3 regions of the Nocardia callitridis genome follow, and region 2 is predicted to be linked to each of the others. Evidence: riboswitches for the same ligand, from Rfam matches in the RefSeq annotation. Region 2 holds a riboswitch; each other region holds the start of a gene.
What was found. A riboswitch is a leader RNA that binds a small molecule or an ion and turns the genes downstream of it on or off. The one in region 2 is predicted to bind S-adenosylmethionine.
Positions count from the first base shown of each region.

Region 1: another riboswitch for S-adenosylmethionine. It lies ahead of ABEA50_RS07735 (aminotransferase class V-fold PLP-dependent enzyme); the one in region 2 lies ahead of ABEA50_RS04350 (rhodanese-like domain-containing protein).
Region 3: another riboswitch for S-adenosylmethionine. It lies ahead of ABEA50_RS19120 (amino acid ABC transporter permease); the one in region 2 lies ahead of ABEA50_RS04350 (rhodanese-like domain-containing protein).

Region 1 covers NZ_BAABJM010000001.1:1,816,971-1,821,671, reverse strand. The annotation lists gene ABEA50_RS07740 (flavin reductase family protein) at 1-362, shown strand, start outside; gene ABEA50_RS07735 (aminotransferase class V-fold PLP-dependent enzyme) at 620-1,936, opposite strand; SAM riboswitch class IV at 1,984-2,097, opposite strand; gene ABEA50_RS07730 (Pls/PosA family non-ribosomal peptide synthetase) at 2,482-4,701, shown strand, end outside.
Region 2 covers NZ_BAABJM010000001.1:1,015,991-1,020,691, reverse strand. The annotation lists gene ABEA50_RS04360 (FAD-dependent oxidoreductase) at 1-1,291, opposite strand, end outside; gene ABEA50_RS04355 (Rv0361 family membrane protein) at 1,701-2,168, shown strand; SAM riboswitch class IV at 2,224-2,340, shown strand; gene ABEA50_RS04350 (rhodanese-like domain-containing protein) at 2,355-2,768, shown strand; gene ABEA50_RS04345 (O-succinylhomoserine sulfhydrylase) at 2,765-3,979, shown strand; gene ABEA50_RS04340 (RpiB/LacA/LacB family sugar-phosphate isomerase) at 4,273-4,701, opposite strand, start outside.
Region 3 covers NZ_BAABJM010000003.1:312,387-317,087, reverse strand. The annotation lists gene ABEA50_RS19125 (glycosyltransferase family 2 protein) at 1-766, shown strand, start outside; SAM riboswitch class I at 1,259-1,353, shown strand; gene ABEA50_RS19120 (amino acid ABC transporter permease) at 1,542-2,600, shown strand; gene ABEA50_RS19115 (amino acid ABC transporter ATP-binding protein) at 2,729-3,487, shown strand; gene ABEA50_RS19110 (ABC transporter substrate-binding protein) at 3,487-4,449, shown strand; gene ABEA50_RS19105 (GNAT family N-acetyltransferase) at 4,478-4,701, shown strand, end outside.

The DNA of each region.
Region 1 (4,701 bases), 800 kb from region 2:
TGGTGTCGTTCAATATCTCCGACACGTCTTCCAGCTTGTCGGCGCTGCTGGACGCGGATTCGGTGGTAATCCACTTTCTCGGTGCGCACCAGCACGAGTTGGCGCAACGCTTCTCTCGCCCGGCGCAGCATCGATTCAGCGACCGCGCGCTCTGGGCGACGCTCGACACCGGCGAACCGGTACTGCACGGCACCCCGCTCTGGTTACACACCAGAATCCATCGCCTGATCCCGATCGGCGACCACACCCTCGTCATCGGGCTGGTCATCGAGGTGAACGACGAAACGGGCCATCAACCCGCCCCGGCGCCACTGCTCTATTACAACGGCCGCTACCACCGGCCGACCGCGCTGGAGCAATGAACATCGGCCGTCGCTGCCATCGTTGTCCGGCTCCGACGAACAAAAGGACACCGACCTCACCGCGCCCATTGAGCGTCGGTCAGATCCGTCCGCCCCGCCACCGCTACGCGGGTCACGAGGTCTCCGGTTGCTTGTTCACTAGACCGATCTACCGGAGATATCGCTCAAATGCCAACACGGCCAACTAATTTCGTTAAACAGCGGTGGGGTGGGACCACTCCGCGGTGTCACCCCACCTCGCAATTCGCGAAACACTCCTAGTCCACGAGGCAAGGGGCCGCATCGGGGGCGCCCGGTCCGAGGGGACGGGTTTCGGGAGTGGGGCTCCACAGGCCGTCGGTAGCCGCATAATCCCACGTCGCGCCCTGCTCGACGAGCATGCGGACGGCGGTGACCAAACGATCCACATCGGTGTCGGTGGTGCCGAGCCCGACGCTCGCGCGCAGCGCGCCGTCGATGCCGAGGCGAGCCAGCAGCGGGTGCGCGCAGAAGCGACCGTCGCGCACACCGATGCCGTGCTCGGCCGAAAGGTAGGCGGCGACGTGGCCGGGGACGAAACCGTCCAGGGTGAACGCGACGATACCGACGGCGTCGGCGCTGTCGTCCCAGATGCGCAACAGCCGCACGCCGGGGATCGCCGACAGTCCGGCGCGCAACTGGTCGGTGAGTCGTCGTTCCTGCGCGACAAGGGTTTCGGTGTCGATCGCGGCGATCGCCTCGCAGGCGGCGGCCAATGCCGCGGCACCGAGCACATTCGGTGAACCCGCCTCGTGCCGCTGCGGTGCCGCCGCCCACTTGGCCTCGGTGGTGGTGACCTCACGCACGGCGCCGCCACCGGCCAGGTACGGCTCGGCGTCTTCCAACCAGTCGCGGCGGCCGACGAGCACACCGGCACCGAACGGCGCGTACAGCTTGTGACCGGAAAAAGCCAGGTAATCGATGTCGTTGTCGCGCAGGCTGATTCGCCGATGTGCCACGAGCTGGGCGGCATCGACCAGAATCCGCGCGCCGCATTCGTGTGCGATGGTCGCCAACCGGCGCAGCGGCAGCACCTCACCGGTCACGTTCGAGGCACCGGTCACCGCGAGCAACGCGGCCGGCTTGGCGCACAGTTCGGCGACCAGGCGTTCGATGGTTTCTTCGACGGTGTCGGCGGCACGGACCACGCGGCGGCCGTGCTGGGCCCACGGCAGGAAATTGGCGTGATGTTCCACGTCGAGCACGACGGTGTCACCGGGAACGCAGGCGGCGAGCAGGTTCAGCGAATCGGTGGTGTTGCGGGTGAACACCACGACCTGATCGGTGTCGGCGTCGAGGAACTCACGCACCGACCCTCGGGCCGCCTCGTAACACTCGGTGGAGATCCGCGAGGCGTAACCGGCGCCGCGATGCACGCTGGCGTAATACGGGAGCAGCTGTTGGATCCGGTCGGTCACCTGCGTCAACGCGGGTGCGCTCGCGGCGTAGTCGAAGTTGGCGTATCGCGTGGTTCCGCCTTGCACGAGCGGCACCTCGAGGTCACGGCCGGACACTTCGGCGAGGGCGGCACAGGACTGGTCTACAGCGGTGGTCATCAGGTAATCCCATCGGCTCCGGGGACCCGTGATCAGGGGATCGTGCGAGTCCGCGCTTGCCGCGTTCGGGTGAACGGCGGCCTGGTCGTCACCCGGAGCACCCCACCGCGGAGGAGGGTTGCCGACCAGCAAGCCGGGGCTGAACGCTGGTACTCATGACCTCATCCGAGATTGACAGAAGCCCCCCCACGGTGTCAACACCTTCGCGCGCCCGCCCACCGCGCCCGATTCCACTGAGCCGCACCGACGCCGGACGATGAGCCGAATCACACCGGCGCCTCCCGAGCGTCGCAGCGATCATCTGGCGAACCGCGCCGATGCGGGCGTCCACCAGGCATCGGCATCGGAAAGCGCGCCTCGACCGGCGGTTCCCGCAACGAGCCACGACCACTCCCCCGCCTTTGGCAATCGTTCGGCGAGCAGTAGATACGGGCAGGCCCAGGTAATGTAGACAATCGGTCACCTGGGCGTTTGCCCACTGGTAACCCAGCTGTGAAACAACAAGAGAGATGCGAGGCACGTCGATGGGAGGTGGGCGGAGCGTCATGCTCGAACCAGAAGCCCAAGAGGTCCCCGAGGTGACCCCGCCGATACCGGAGACTTCGCCCGCACTCGCGGGCGGTGCGCGCACGCCGGCGCCGCGCACCCTCGTCGATATCCTCACCGCCACCGCGCAGGCCGACCCCGACGCCCCCGCCATCGATGACGGCCGCGTCACGCTGAGCTATCTCGAACTCGTCGTCGCGATCGAGAACACGATGAACCGGCTGGCCATCGCCGGTGTGCGGCGCGGTGATCGTGTCGGCGTCCGCATGCCGTCGGGCAGCCACGAGCTCTACGTCACCATCCTCGCGGTCCTCTACGTCGGTGCCGCCTACGTCCCGGTCGACGCCGACGATCCCCCCGAACGCGCGCAACTGGTGTTCGGCGAAGCGCAGGTCACCGCGATCGTCACCGGCGAGGGTGTGCAAACCACCGCCGCGGGTATTCGCGCCGCCGAGCAGACCCGCGCCGACGACAGTCCGTCCGCGCTGCCCGCCCCCGACGACGACGCGTGGATCATCTTCACCTCCGGCTCGACCGGAACCCCCAAGGGCGTCGCGGTCACGCACCGCAATGCCGCCGCCTTCGTCGACGCCGAGGCACGGCTGTTCCTGCAAGACGAGCCGATCGGACTGGGCGACCGCGTGCTCGCCGGTCTTTCGGTGGCCTTCGACGCCTCCTGCGAGGAGATGTGGCTGGCCTGGCGCAACGGCGCCTGCCTGGTTCCCGCGCCACGCGAATTGGTGCGCACCGGCGCCGATCTCGGCCCATGGCTGGTACGCAGGGAGATCAGCGTCGTCTCGACGGTGCCGACGCTCGCGGCGACCTGGCCCGCCGAAGCACTCGATGCCGTGCGCCTGTTGATCTTCGGCGGCGAGGCGGTACCACCGGAACTGGCCGAACGCCTCGCGGCCAAAGGTGATTCGGAACGCGAGGTGTGGAACACCTACGGCCCCACCGAGGCGACGGTGGTCGCGTGCGCGGCGCTGCTCGACGGCAACCCGCCGATCCGGATCGGACTACCGCTGGACGGCTGGGACCTGGTCGTGGTGGACAAGGCCGGAAACCCGGTGGCCGAAGGCGAAACCGGTGAACTGGTGATCGGCGGTGTCGGCCTGGCCAGGTACCTCGATCCGGCCAAGGACGCCGAGAAATACGCGCCACTGCCCTCGGTCGGCTGGGAACGCGCTTATCGCAGCGGCGATCTCGTGCGCAACGAGAGTGCGGGTCTGGTGTTCCTCGGCCGCGCCGACGATCAGATCAAGCTCGGCGGTCGCCGCATCGAACTCGGTGAGATCGACAACGCGCTGCAACACCTACCCGGTGTCACCGGCGCCGCCGCGGCGATCCGAACCACCAAGGCGGGCAACAAGATCCTGATCGGGTATCTGACCGGCCCAGGCAGTGACTTCGATTCCAAGGCCGCACGCGCCCTGCTCACCGAACACCTACCAACGCCGCTGATCCCACGGCTCGCGGTGGTGGCCGAATTACCGACTCGCACCTCGGGCAAGGTCGACCGCGACGCGCTGCCGTGGCCGCTGCCCAATGCCGACGACGAGGACGATGTCGACAACGAGCTCACCGGCACCGCGGAATGGGTTGCCGGGTTGTGGGATTCGATTCTCGGCGCGGACGTCACCGACCTGGACGCCGACTTCTTCGACCTCGGCGGCGGTTCACTGTCGGCCGCTCAACTGGTCGCCGCACTGCGCGAACGGTATCCGCAGATCGCCGTCGCCGACCTCTACGATCACCCCCGCCTCGGCGCGCTCGCCGAACTACTCGACCGCAGCACCCCCGCCGTCGCCGTCGAAGAACGCGTCGTCACCCCCACGCCGCGGCACGCGCAGTGGACCCAGGTGCTGGCCACCGTCCCACTCACCACACTCACCGGTTTGCAATGGCTCACCTGGCTCGCCATCGTCGGCAATGTGGCGAGCTGGTCCGGTTCGCTGCCGTGGCTACCGCAGCTGTCGTGGTGGTGGACGCTGATCGCGTTCGTCCTGTTCATCACGCCACCGGGTCGGATGGCCATCTGTGTCGCCGGTGCACGAGTACTGCTGCGCGGCGTGCGGCCCGGCAGCTATCCGCGCGGCGGCTCGGTACACCTGCGGCTGTGGGCCGCGGTGCGCCTGTCGGAGGCCAGTGGCGCCGAGAATCTGTCCGGTGCGCCGTGGATGGTGCCGTTCGCGCGGGCACTGGGCGCGAAGATCGGCCAC
Region 2 (4,701 bases):
CGTCGAGGCGGTACCAGCCCTGCCACGTGGTGAACGGGATGCCCTTGCTCTCCAGGAACTCGATGATCGATTCCGGTTCCGGCTGCTCGGGAGCCGCGAAGTTCACGCTGTCGTCGAGCAGGCAGGCGACGGTCTCGTTGGCGTCGCCCTTGGTGTGTCCGATCAGGCCGACCGGGCCGCGCTTGATCCAGCCGGTGACGTAGGTGGCGGGCATGAAGCGTCCCTCGCCCTCCACTGTGTCATCGACGAGGACGCGACCGGCCTCGTTGGGCACGGTGCCCGCCTGATCGTCGAACGGCAGGCTGGTGAGGTTCTGCGAGAGGTAGCCGACGGCGCGGTAGACCGCTTGCACGTCCCAGTCGTTGAACACGCCGGTGCCCTTGACGTTGCCGGTGCCGTCGAGTTCGGTGCGTTCGGTACGCAGTCCGACCACCTTGCCGTCCTCGCCGACGATCTCCGACGGCGACTCGAAGAAGTGCAGGTACAGCCGGTGCGGGCGGTCGCCGACATCGCGAATGGCCCACTGTTCCAGGGTGTTCGAGATCATGTCGACCTGCTTGGAGTTGCGGCGCGCAGCCTCGGAGCCCTCGTCGTAGTCGATGTCCTCGGGCGCGACGATGACCTCGATGGTCGGGGAGTGGTCGAGTTCGCGCAGTTCCAGCGGGGTGAACTTGGCCTGTGCCGGACCGCGACGACCGAACACGTGTACCTCGACGGCCTTGCTGGCCTTGAGCCCGGCGTAGACATTCGGCGGGATCTCGGTGGGCAGCAGTTCGTCGCCGGTCTTGGCGAGTACGCGGGCGATGTCGAGCGCGACATTGCCGACGCCGAGCACGGCGACCTTCTCCGCGTCCAGCGGCCAGGTGCGCGGCACATCGGGGTGGCCGTCGTACCAGGAGACGAAGTCGGCGGCGCCATAGGATCCGTCCAGGCCGATGCCGGGGACCTCCAGCGCGCGGTCGGCGTTGGCGCCGGTCGAGAAGATCACCGCGTCGTAGAACGTGCGCAGGTCGTCGAGGGCGATGTCGGTGCCGTAGTCGATATTGCCGAGCAGGCGGACCTGGGGCTTGTCGAGCACCTTGTGCAGTGCGGTGACGATGCCCTTGATCCTGGGGTGATCGGGTGCGACGCCGTAGCGGATCAGGCCGAACGGCGCTGGCATCCGCTCGAACAGGTCGATGCTCACCTCGGCATCGGATTTCATCAATGCGTCGGCGGCGTAGATTCCGGCCGGTCCTGCGCCCACGATCGCGATGCGGAGCGGGCGAGTCGCTGCACTCTGTTCGGTCATCTTTACGCGCACCCTTAATGGTCGGAAAAACTTTTGACAGACGTCTTCTTAGCCCAGGCTAAGTTATCGCACCGGGTCGGCGGTACCTCTACGATGCGAACGAAGCGAAACCCCTGGCTGGTGGCCATCCGGCGCTCGCGTCGCCACGGCCGCTGAGCTGTATGTTCTCCCGGTTCTCGGGGTGAGGACAGCGGGCCGCTCCCCGCGATTCTATCGGTGCGCGACGGGGGTTCCCCGTGCCGGTGCGGTGAATCTCGTGACGTTCGCGGCGGGCGACTACGGTTGCCGGGTGGTCCGGTGCGTCCGGTTCATGGTGATCGCCGTGTGCTGTCCGGTTGGTCCGGTGCCTGGTCGAGGTCACCGCGGCCCCCGGTGTCGGATACCGCGCGCGACCAGGGATCATCGGAGCATGACCGAGCAACCATCCACCGAGGCCGACGACGACGTGATCACGGTCGACCAGACCGACGCGCGGTCGCTCGTGCCGTTCATCGCGGCGGGTGTGCTCGCTGTCCTCGTGCTCGCGGGCATCGTCATCGGCGGCCTGCTCTCGCCCGCTGAGAAAAATGTCACAGCGGCCGACAAGCTCGCCGCCGCGGTGCGCAATTACGTCGAGGGCGTCAACAGCGCGCACACGCTCGCCCCGTCCGGGGCGGTATGCCGCGACTTCGATGCGGGGCGTTCGCCGTTGGCCGGCCAGGACGGTGTCGAAAAGACCGTGGAGGTCACGAATATCGACACCCCCGAGGCCAATGGCGAACAAGGGAAGGCCACGGTAACCACGAAAGTCGACGGCAAAGAGACGACCGCGCAATGGCGGCTGATCAGCTCCTCGGGCAAATGGCTGGTGTGTAACCAGCCGATTCCCGCAGGCTGAGCGCTCGGCGCTACCGTTTGACAGGTTGCCCCCGCTGCATGCAATCTCATTCATAGGTCATGAGAACCAGTGTCAAGCCCCGGCATTACTGGTCGGCAACCCTCCTCCGCGGTGGGGTGCTCCGGGTGACGACCCGGCCGCGTGTCGAACCCGCTCGCGGCAAGTGCGGATTCACAGGAGGTCCACATGAGTTATGCCGGTGACATCACCCCGGCGCAGGCGTGGGAGCTGTTGCGCGACAACCCCGAAGCCGTGCTCGTCGACGTGCGCACCGATGCCGAATGGCGCTTCGTCGGTGTGCCCGATACCAGTTCGATCGATCGGCCGACGGTCTTGCTCGAGTGGGTCGACGTGCAGGGTGCGCGTAACCAAGCGTTCGTCGAGCAACTGCGTGCCGAACTCGCGGGCCGCGAACAAGCCCCCGTCGTCTTCCTGTGTCGTTCCGGTCAGCGTTCCATCGGCGCGGCGACCGCAGCGACCGCCGCGGGATTCGCGACCTCCTACAACGTGCTCGACGGTTTCGAGGGCGGCATCGACGAATTCGGCCACCGCGGCGCCACCGGATGGCGTGCGCTCGGCTTGCCCTGGCGGCAGTCGTGATCACCGGTGGCGCGTTCGAGCGCCCACTACCCGACGGCGTCGGCCCCGCGACCCTCGGTGTGCGCGGGGGATTGCGGCGCTCGGGTTTCGAGGAGACCTCGGAGGCGCTGTATCTGACTTCGGGTTTCGTGTATGAGAGCGCTGAGGCCGCCGAAGCCGCGTTCACCGGCGAGGTCGAGCATTTCGTCTACTCCAGGTACGGCAATCCGACGGTCGCGATGTTCGAGGAGCGCATGCGGCTGCTCGAAGGTGCCGAAGCCTGCTTCGCGACCTCCAGCGGAATGTCGGCGGTATTCACCGCATTGGGTGCGCTGCTGCGCGCGGGCGATCGACTTGTGGCCGCGCGCAGCCTGTTCGGTTCCTGTTATGTGGTGTGCGACGAGATCCTCCCGCGCTGGGGTATCGAGACCGTCTTCGTCGACGGTGACGACCTCGAGCAGTGGGAAGCGGCTTTGTCGGTGCCGACGGCGGCGGTGTTCTTCGAGACGCCAGCCAATCCGATGCAGACACTGGTCGACGTGCGCAAGGTCGCCGAACTCGCGCACGCCGCGGGCGCGAAAGTGGTGCTGGACAACGTCTTCGCCACCCCGCTGCTGCAACGCGGGTTGGAGCTCGGCGCCGACGTGGTCGTCTATTCGGGTACCAAGCACATCGACGGTCAGGGGCGAGTGCTCGGCGGTGTCATTCTGGGCGCCGAGGACTACATCAACGGACCGGTGAAGACGCTGATTCGCCACACCGGGCCCGCGCTGAGTCCGTTCAACGCGTGGATCCTGCTCAAGGGGTTGGAGACGATGCCGCTGCGCGTGCGTCAGTCCGCGGACTCGGCGTCGCGCATCGCGGAATACCTGGATGGCAGCGACGCCGTCAGCTGGGTGCGGTATCCGACGTTGCGTTCGCATCCGCAGTACGACCTGGCTACCTCGCAGATGAGTGGCGGAGGAACCGTGGTCACCTTCGAGCTGAAAGCGGCCGAGGCCGAGGCGAAGAAGCGCGCCTTCGAGGTGCTGAACGGCCTGCGGATCATCGACATCTCCAACAATCTGGGTGATGCGAAGACGCTGATCACCCACCCGGCCACCACTACTCACCGCGCGATGGGCCCGGACGGCCGCGCAAGCATAGGTCTCACCGACGGTGTGCTGCGTATCTCGGTGGGCCTGGAGGACATCGAAGACCTGCTCGGCGATCTGGATGCCGCGCTGAGTTGAGCTTCCCGCTGCTTCGGTCGGGTTCAGTCGACGAGGTGGACAGCGAGGGAGCCGGTCCGAGCAGTCGTGGTGTACCGACGGCGGGCAGTGGGTTCGCTGGTGCGGCGATCCGCCGTGGAAGCCCTGTGCCGAGCGTTGGCTCGGTGAGTGCGGTCGGGGAGGTGTTGGGCCGCGCAATGGGGTCGGTGACATCCAGCGCGTCGGGCGTGCCGAGCACCGCGATGCGGTCGATCGTTGTCGGCGCCGCGAGCACCGGCCGAGTATTGCCCTGGCATGCCCGCGGCGCCGTGTGGTCAGGGGTTGTCGGTGCTTTCGATCCGCGCGAGGTGGTCGATATTGGCGCGATCGTCGGCCTCGGTGCTGGGGGCGGCGGCGAACCAGGCATCGAGAATTTCGCGCAGTAGCGCGGCCGAGGTCGAACGTAGGCTCAGCGCAAGCACATTCGCGTCGTTCCAGCGCCGTGCGCCGTCCGCGGTAGCCGCGTCGCCGCAGAGGGCGGCGCGGATGCCGTCGACTTTGTTGGCGGCGATCGACGCCCCGGTTCCGGTCCAGCAGCACACGATGGCCTGATCCGCACGTCCTTGTGCGACGTCACGCGCCGCCGCCTCGCTCGCCCATGCCCAGTCGTCGCGTTCACTCTCGGCCAGTGCGCCACGGGTGATGAGCTCGTGTCCGGCTTCGCGCAGCAGCCGAACCACCTCGTCGGCGACGCCGACTCGTTC
Region 3 (4,701 bases), on a different contig from region 2:
TGTGCGTCTGGCACCCGAGGCGATCGCGGCGGCGGTGCGCGAGTTGCGTCGGCGGCGGGTTTCGTTGCTCGCGCCGTGGCCGTGTCAGCGGTCCGGATCGCTGACGGAGGCGCTGGTGCAACCGTTGCTGTGCTGGTCGTGGGCCTCGACCGTGCCGGTCACGGCGACCGAGCGCACGACGCGCGCGAGTACGACCGTGGCGTGCGGGCAGTTCCTCGTCTTCGACACCGCCGACTACCGTGCGATCGGCGGCCACGCGGCGGTCGCCGACAGTGTGACCGAGGATCTGGACATTGCCAGAGCGCTGCGCCGTAGCGGACGTCGCACCGCGGTGCTCGCCGCGGAGCAACTCGCGCACACGCGCATGTACCGGGACGCACGCGAATTGGACGCCGGGTACACCCGCTGGCTCTGGTCGGCTTACGGCGGTTCGGTTTTCGCCGGGTCCGCCGTGGGAGCCGTTGCCGCACTGGCCTTCCTGGTGCCGCCGATCGCCGCGCTGTGCGGTCACGGCAGGCTGCGCCGCACAGGCATCCTCGGTTATCTGGCCGCGACCACCAGCAGGCTGCTGGCCCGCCGTCTCGAGACCGGACGCCGCGCGAATGTCGCGGATCTACTCGCGAGCCTCGCTCATCCACTCGGCGTCGCCGCCTACTTCCGGTTGTGGGTGCGATCCTGTCGCCTCCGCCGACGGGACGGATTGCGCTGGAAGGGACGGGCGCTCGCGGTCCCCGGCCGCACACCCGAACCGGCCGCTTCGGTGTGATTCCGCATCGCCGCGTGCACCAACGGTCCGACTTCGTCGCCGAATTACCAAGGGGTAAAACATGTTCGGGTCGAATGGGGCGGCATGCCGGACCATGCGATGGCCGACCGACAAATGAAGTAGCCGACCGGCCCCGTCGCCGGCGCTACCACGGCCGGGCAAGATGGACCTCGGTCGAACATTCTGCGCCTTGCGCTGGCACTACCCGGATCGGTCGACGCGGGCAACGCATCACCCGAACGCTGTCCGGCGCCACCCGCTGGGTAGGCAAGCGGGGTAGCTCGTCCGCAGGCGCGTTGCCGACCGCCTCGATTCGTGGCAGGGCTTGCGTCGAATACCGTATCTACCTCCCTGAAGCCCGTGCGGCAATGGCTACATTCAGCGTGATCGCTTTCCTTGTCTGATGTTTCGGGCGCTGGGCATGATGGTTCGGCTCGGCGGTTGTCGGTTCGGGGCCTCGGCCGCTGACCCGACGTTCCACCGAGCCGAAATCAACCATCCAGAGCGACCGAGAGACCTGGCTCGTCGACGTCGCAGCAACCCCTCGAGCGATCGGGTGCGGGTGCTTCCGCCGGGATCGATGGAGGAACGACGTGGGAATTTCCGCTGATCATTTCGTCTGCTGGCGGCGCCGACACATCGATTACGGCAAGGTCGGATCGGCTGGTTGTCGTCACTGATCCGCGCAGCCAGCAGTTAGCCACCCGAGACTGGCCGGGTGACGTGACCGGTGCCCGAGTGGCACGGTCACCCACGTTCCGTCGAAGGACCCGAGATGAGTGCGTCAGTCGCACCCGGCGAAGCGGACACCGCTGAGACCCACCCCGAGAACACCGCCGACACCGGCACCCAGACCACCGTCGACACCACCGCATCGTCCACGGTGGTCGACGGCCGGCACACGCCGACCACCCCGAAGATCGCGCCGACCAGGCACCCGTGGCGGTGGGTGGTCAGCGTGATCGCGCTCGTGGTGCTCGCGCAGTTCGCGCACGGCCTCGCCACCAACCCCGGCTGGGACTGGCCGACCTTCGCGCAGTACTTCACCGCGCGATCGGTGCTGACATCGCTGAAGGTCACCCTCGAGCTCACCGCATGGGGCACCGCGCTCGGATTCCTGCTCGGCACGGGGCTGGCGATCGCGCGCCTGTCGAACAACCCGGTATTGCGGGTGATCTCGTGGGGCTACATCTGGGCGTTCCGCTCGATCCCGCTGATCGTGCAGCTGCTGTTCTGGTTCAACATCGCCTACCTGTACCGGACGATTTCGCTCGGCATCCCGTTCGGCCCCGCGTTCTTCACCTTCGAGGTCAACGGCGTGATCAGCGGGTTCACCGCGGCCGTGATCGGTCTGGCGCTGCACCAGGCGGCGTATTCGGCCGAGATCATCCGCGCGGGAATCATCTCCGTCGACGCGGGCCAGCTCGAAGCCGCCGCCGCACTGGGCATTCCGAAGGTGCGTCAGTTCCGCACGGTGGTGGTTCCGCAGGCGATGCGCTCGATCCTGCCCAACGCCACCAACGAGGTGATCAGCCTGTTCAAGGGCACCTCGATCGTGTCGGTGATGGCGATCGCGGAGCTGTTCTACCAGGTCCAGGTGATCTACGGCCGCAACGGGCGCGTGGTTCCACTGCTGATGGTGGCGACGGTCTGGTACATCGTGCTCACCACGGTCCTCTCGGTGGCACAGCACTACATCGAGCGCCACTACGCCAGGGGCAGCACGGGCCCCGTCGCGCCACCGCCGTGGCGACGAGCGTGGGACAGGGTGCGTGCTGTCGCCGATTCCGATACCGCCACCACCGGTTTCGCACGGGCGCAGGCACAGCCGTGACCGAGACAGCTACGACCGAAACCGGCGCGCCGAGCACGAATACCCCCGAGGCAACGCCGGTGACAACCGGGGGCACCCCGGCCACAACCCGAACCACACCGTCCACCACCGAGACCACACCCACCGAAATGCTCGCCGTCGAGGTGCGCGGGGTCCGCAAATCCTTCGGCGCGCGCACGGTGCTGCGCGGCATCGACCTCACCGTGCGCTCCGGCGAGGTGGTGACCGTGATCGGACCGTCGGGGTCGGGCAAGTCCACCTTGCTGCGCTTGATCAACCACCTGGAATCCCTCGACGCGGGCACGGTGCGCATCGACGGCGAGCTGATCGGCTACCGCCAACGCCGCGACACCCTGCACGCGCTCTCGGATCGGGCGGTGCGCAAGCAGCGTTCCCGGATCGGGTTCGTATTCCAGCAGTTCAATCTGTTCGGGCACCTGACCGTGCTCGACAATGTCACCCTCGCACCGCTTTCGGCGCAACGCCGCGACCGCGCCGAGATCGAGGCCGAGGCGCACACGCTGCTGCGGCGCGTCGGCATCGGCGAATACGCCGACGCGTATCCGCGCAATCTGTCCGGCGGACAACAGCAACGGGTGGCGATCGCCCGCGCACTGGCACTGCGACCGAGGGTGATCCTCTTCGACGAGCCCACCTCCGCCCTCGACCCCGAACTCGTCGGTGAGGTGCTGGAGGTGATCCGTGACCTCGCGCACGACGGCACGGCACTGGTGATCGTCACCCACGAGATCGGCTTCGCCCGCGAAATCGCCGACACCGTCGTGTTTCTCGATGAAGGCGCGATCGTCGAACAGGGACCGCCGAAGGCGGTCCTCGATCACCCCACCCATCCACGCACCCGTGCGTTCCTGTCCCGAGTTCGCTGATGAACAGGTATTCGATGAAATTCTCCGTCCTGGCCACCACTGTCGCGACCGCGGTCGCGGTGTTGGCCTCCGGCTGCGCCGACCCCGACCCCGCCACGGTCGGCGAAACCACGTTCGACCTCTCCCCCGAGCAGTCGACACGGGTGCATGCGGACAAGGTCGACAGCATCGCCGCCACGGTGCCGCAGGCGATCCGCGACCGGGGCACGCTGGTGGTCACCGGCAGTTCCGGCACCGCGCCGCCGCTGCGCTTCTACGCCACCGACGACCGGACGATCGTCGGCTCGGAAGTGGACTTCGCCTCGTTGGTCGCCGACATCCTCGGACTGAAACTCGAGATCACCGCGGCGGATTGGTCGCAAAACTTCGTGCGCATCGATTCCGGTGAGGTCGACGCTTTCGTCTCGAACGTCACGGTCACCGAGGAGCGTAAAGACAAGTACGACTTCGCCACCTACCGCAAGGACACCGTGGCGCTGGAGCTGCCCAACGACAGCGACCTCGACTTCAAGGACCGAACCAGCTTGGCTGGCAAGCGGATCGGCGTCGGTACCGGCACCAACCAGGAACAGCTGCTGGTGGAATGGAATCAGCAGAACGCCGCCGAGGGCTTGGCCCCGATCGATATCGCCTATTTCCAGCAGACCTCGGACTACTACCTCGCGCTGGCCTCACACCGCCTCGATGGCTACCTCGGTCCGAACCCGAGCGCGATCTACCACTCGGCCACCGCGAAGCAGACCAAGATCGTGGGCACCTTCTCCGGCGCCGGCACCGCATTGCAGGGCGAGATCGCGGTGACCACCAAAAAGGACAACGGCCTGATCGGCCCCATCCAGCAGGCGCTGAACTACGCGATCGAGCACGGCACCTATCAGCAGGTGATCGATCGGTGGGGCTTGCAGTCCGAGCAGGTGACCGAGTCGCGGATCAACCCGCAGGGTCTGCCGAGAAAGGAGTGAGGGCGTGTCGCTGAAAAATTCTTCGCCGATGCAGGATTCGACGGCGCGACGGCGAGTGCACCGCGTCGCCCAGGACGATCCGCTGGCCCAACCGCTGCTCGCCGAGCTCGCCCTCGAATACAGCAACCGCTACGGCGGGGGCGTCGGGGAGATGCACACCGCATTACGCGAGCACCCCGCGACCGCCTTCGCCGCGCCGGACGGCGCGCTGCTCGTGGTCACCGAGGACACCGTTCCGGTCGCGGGCGGCGC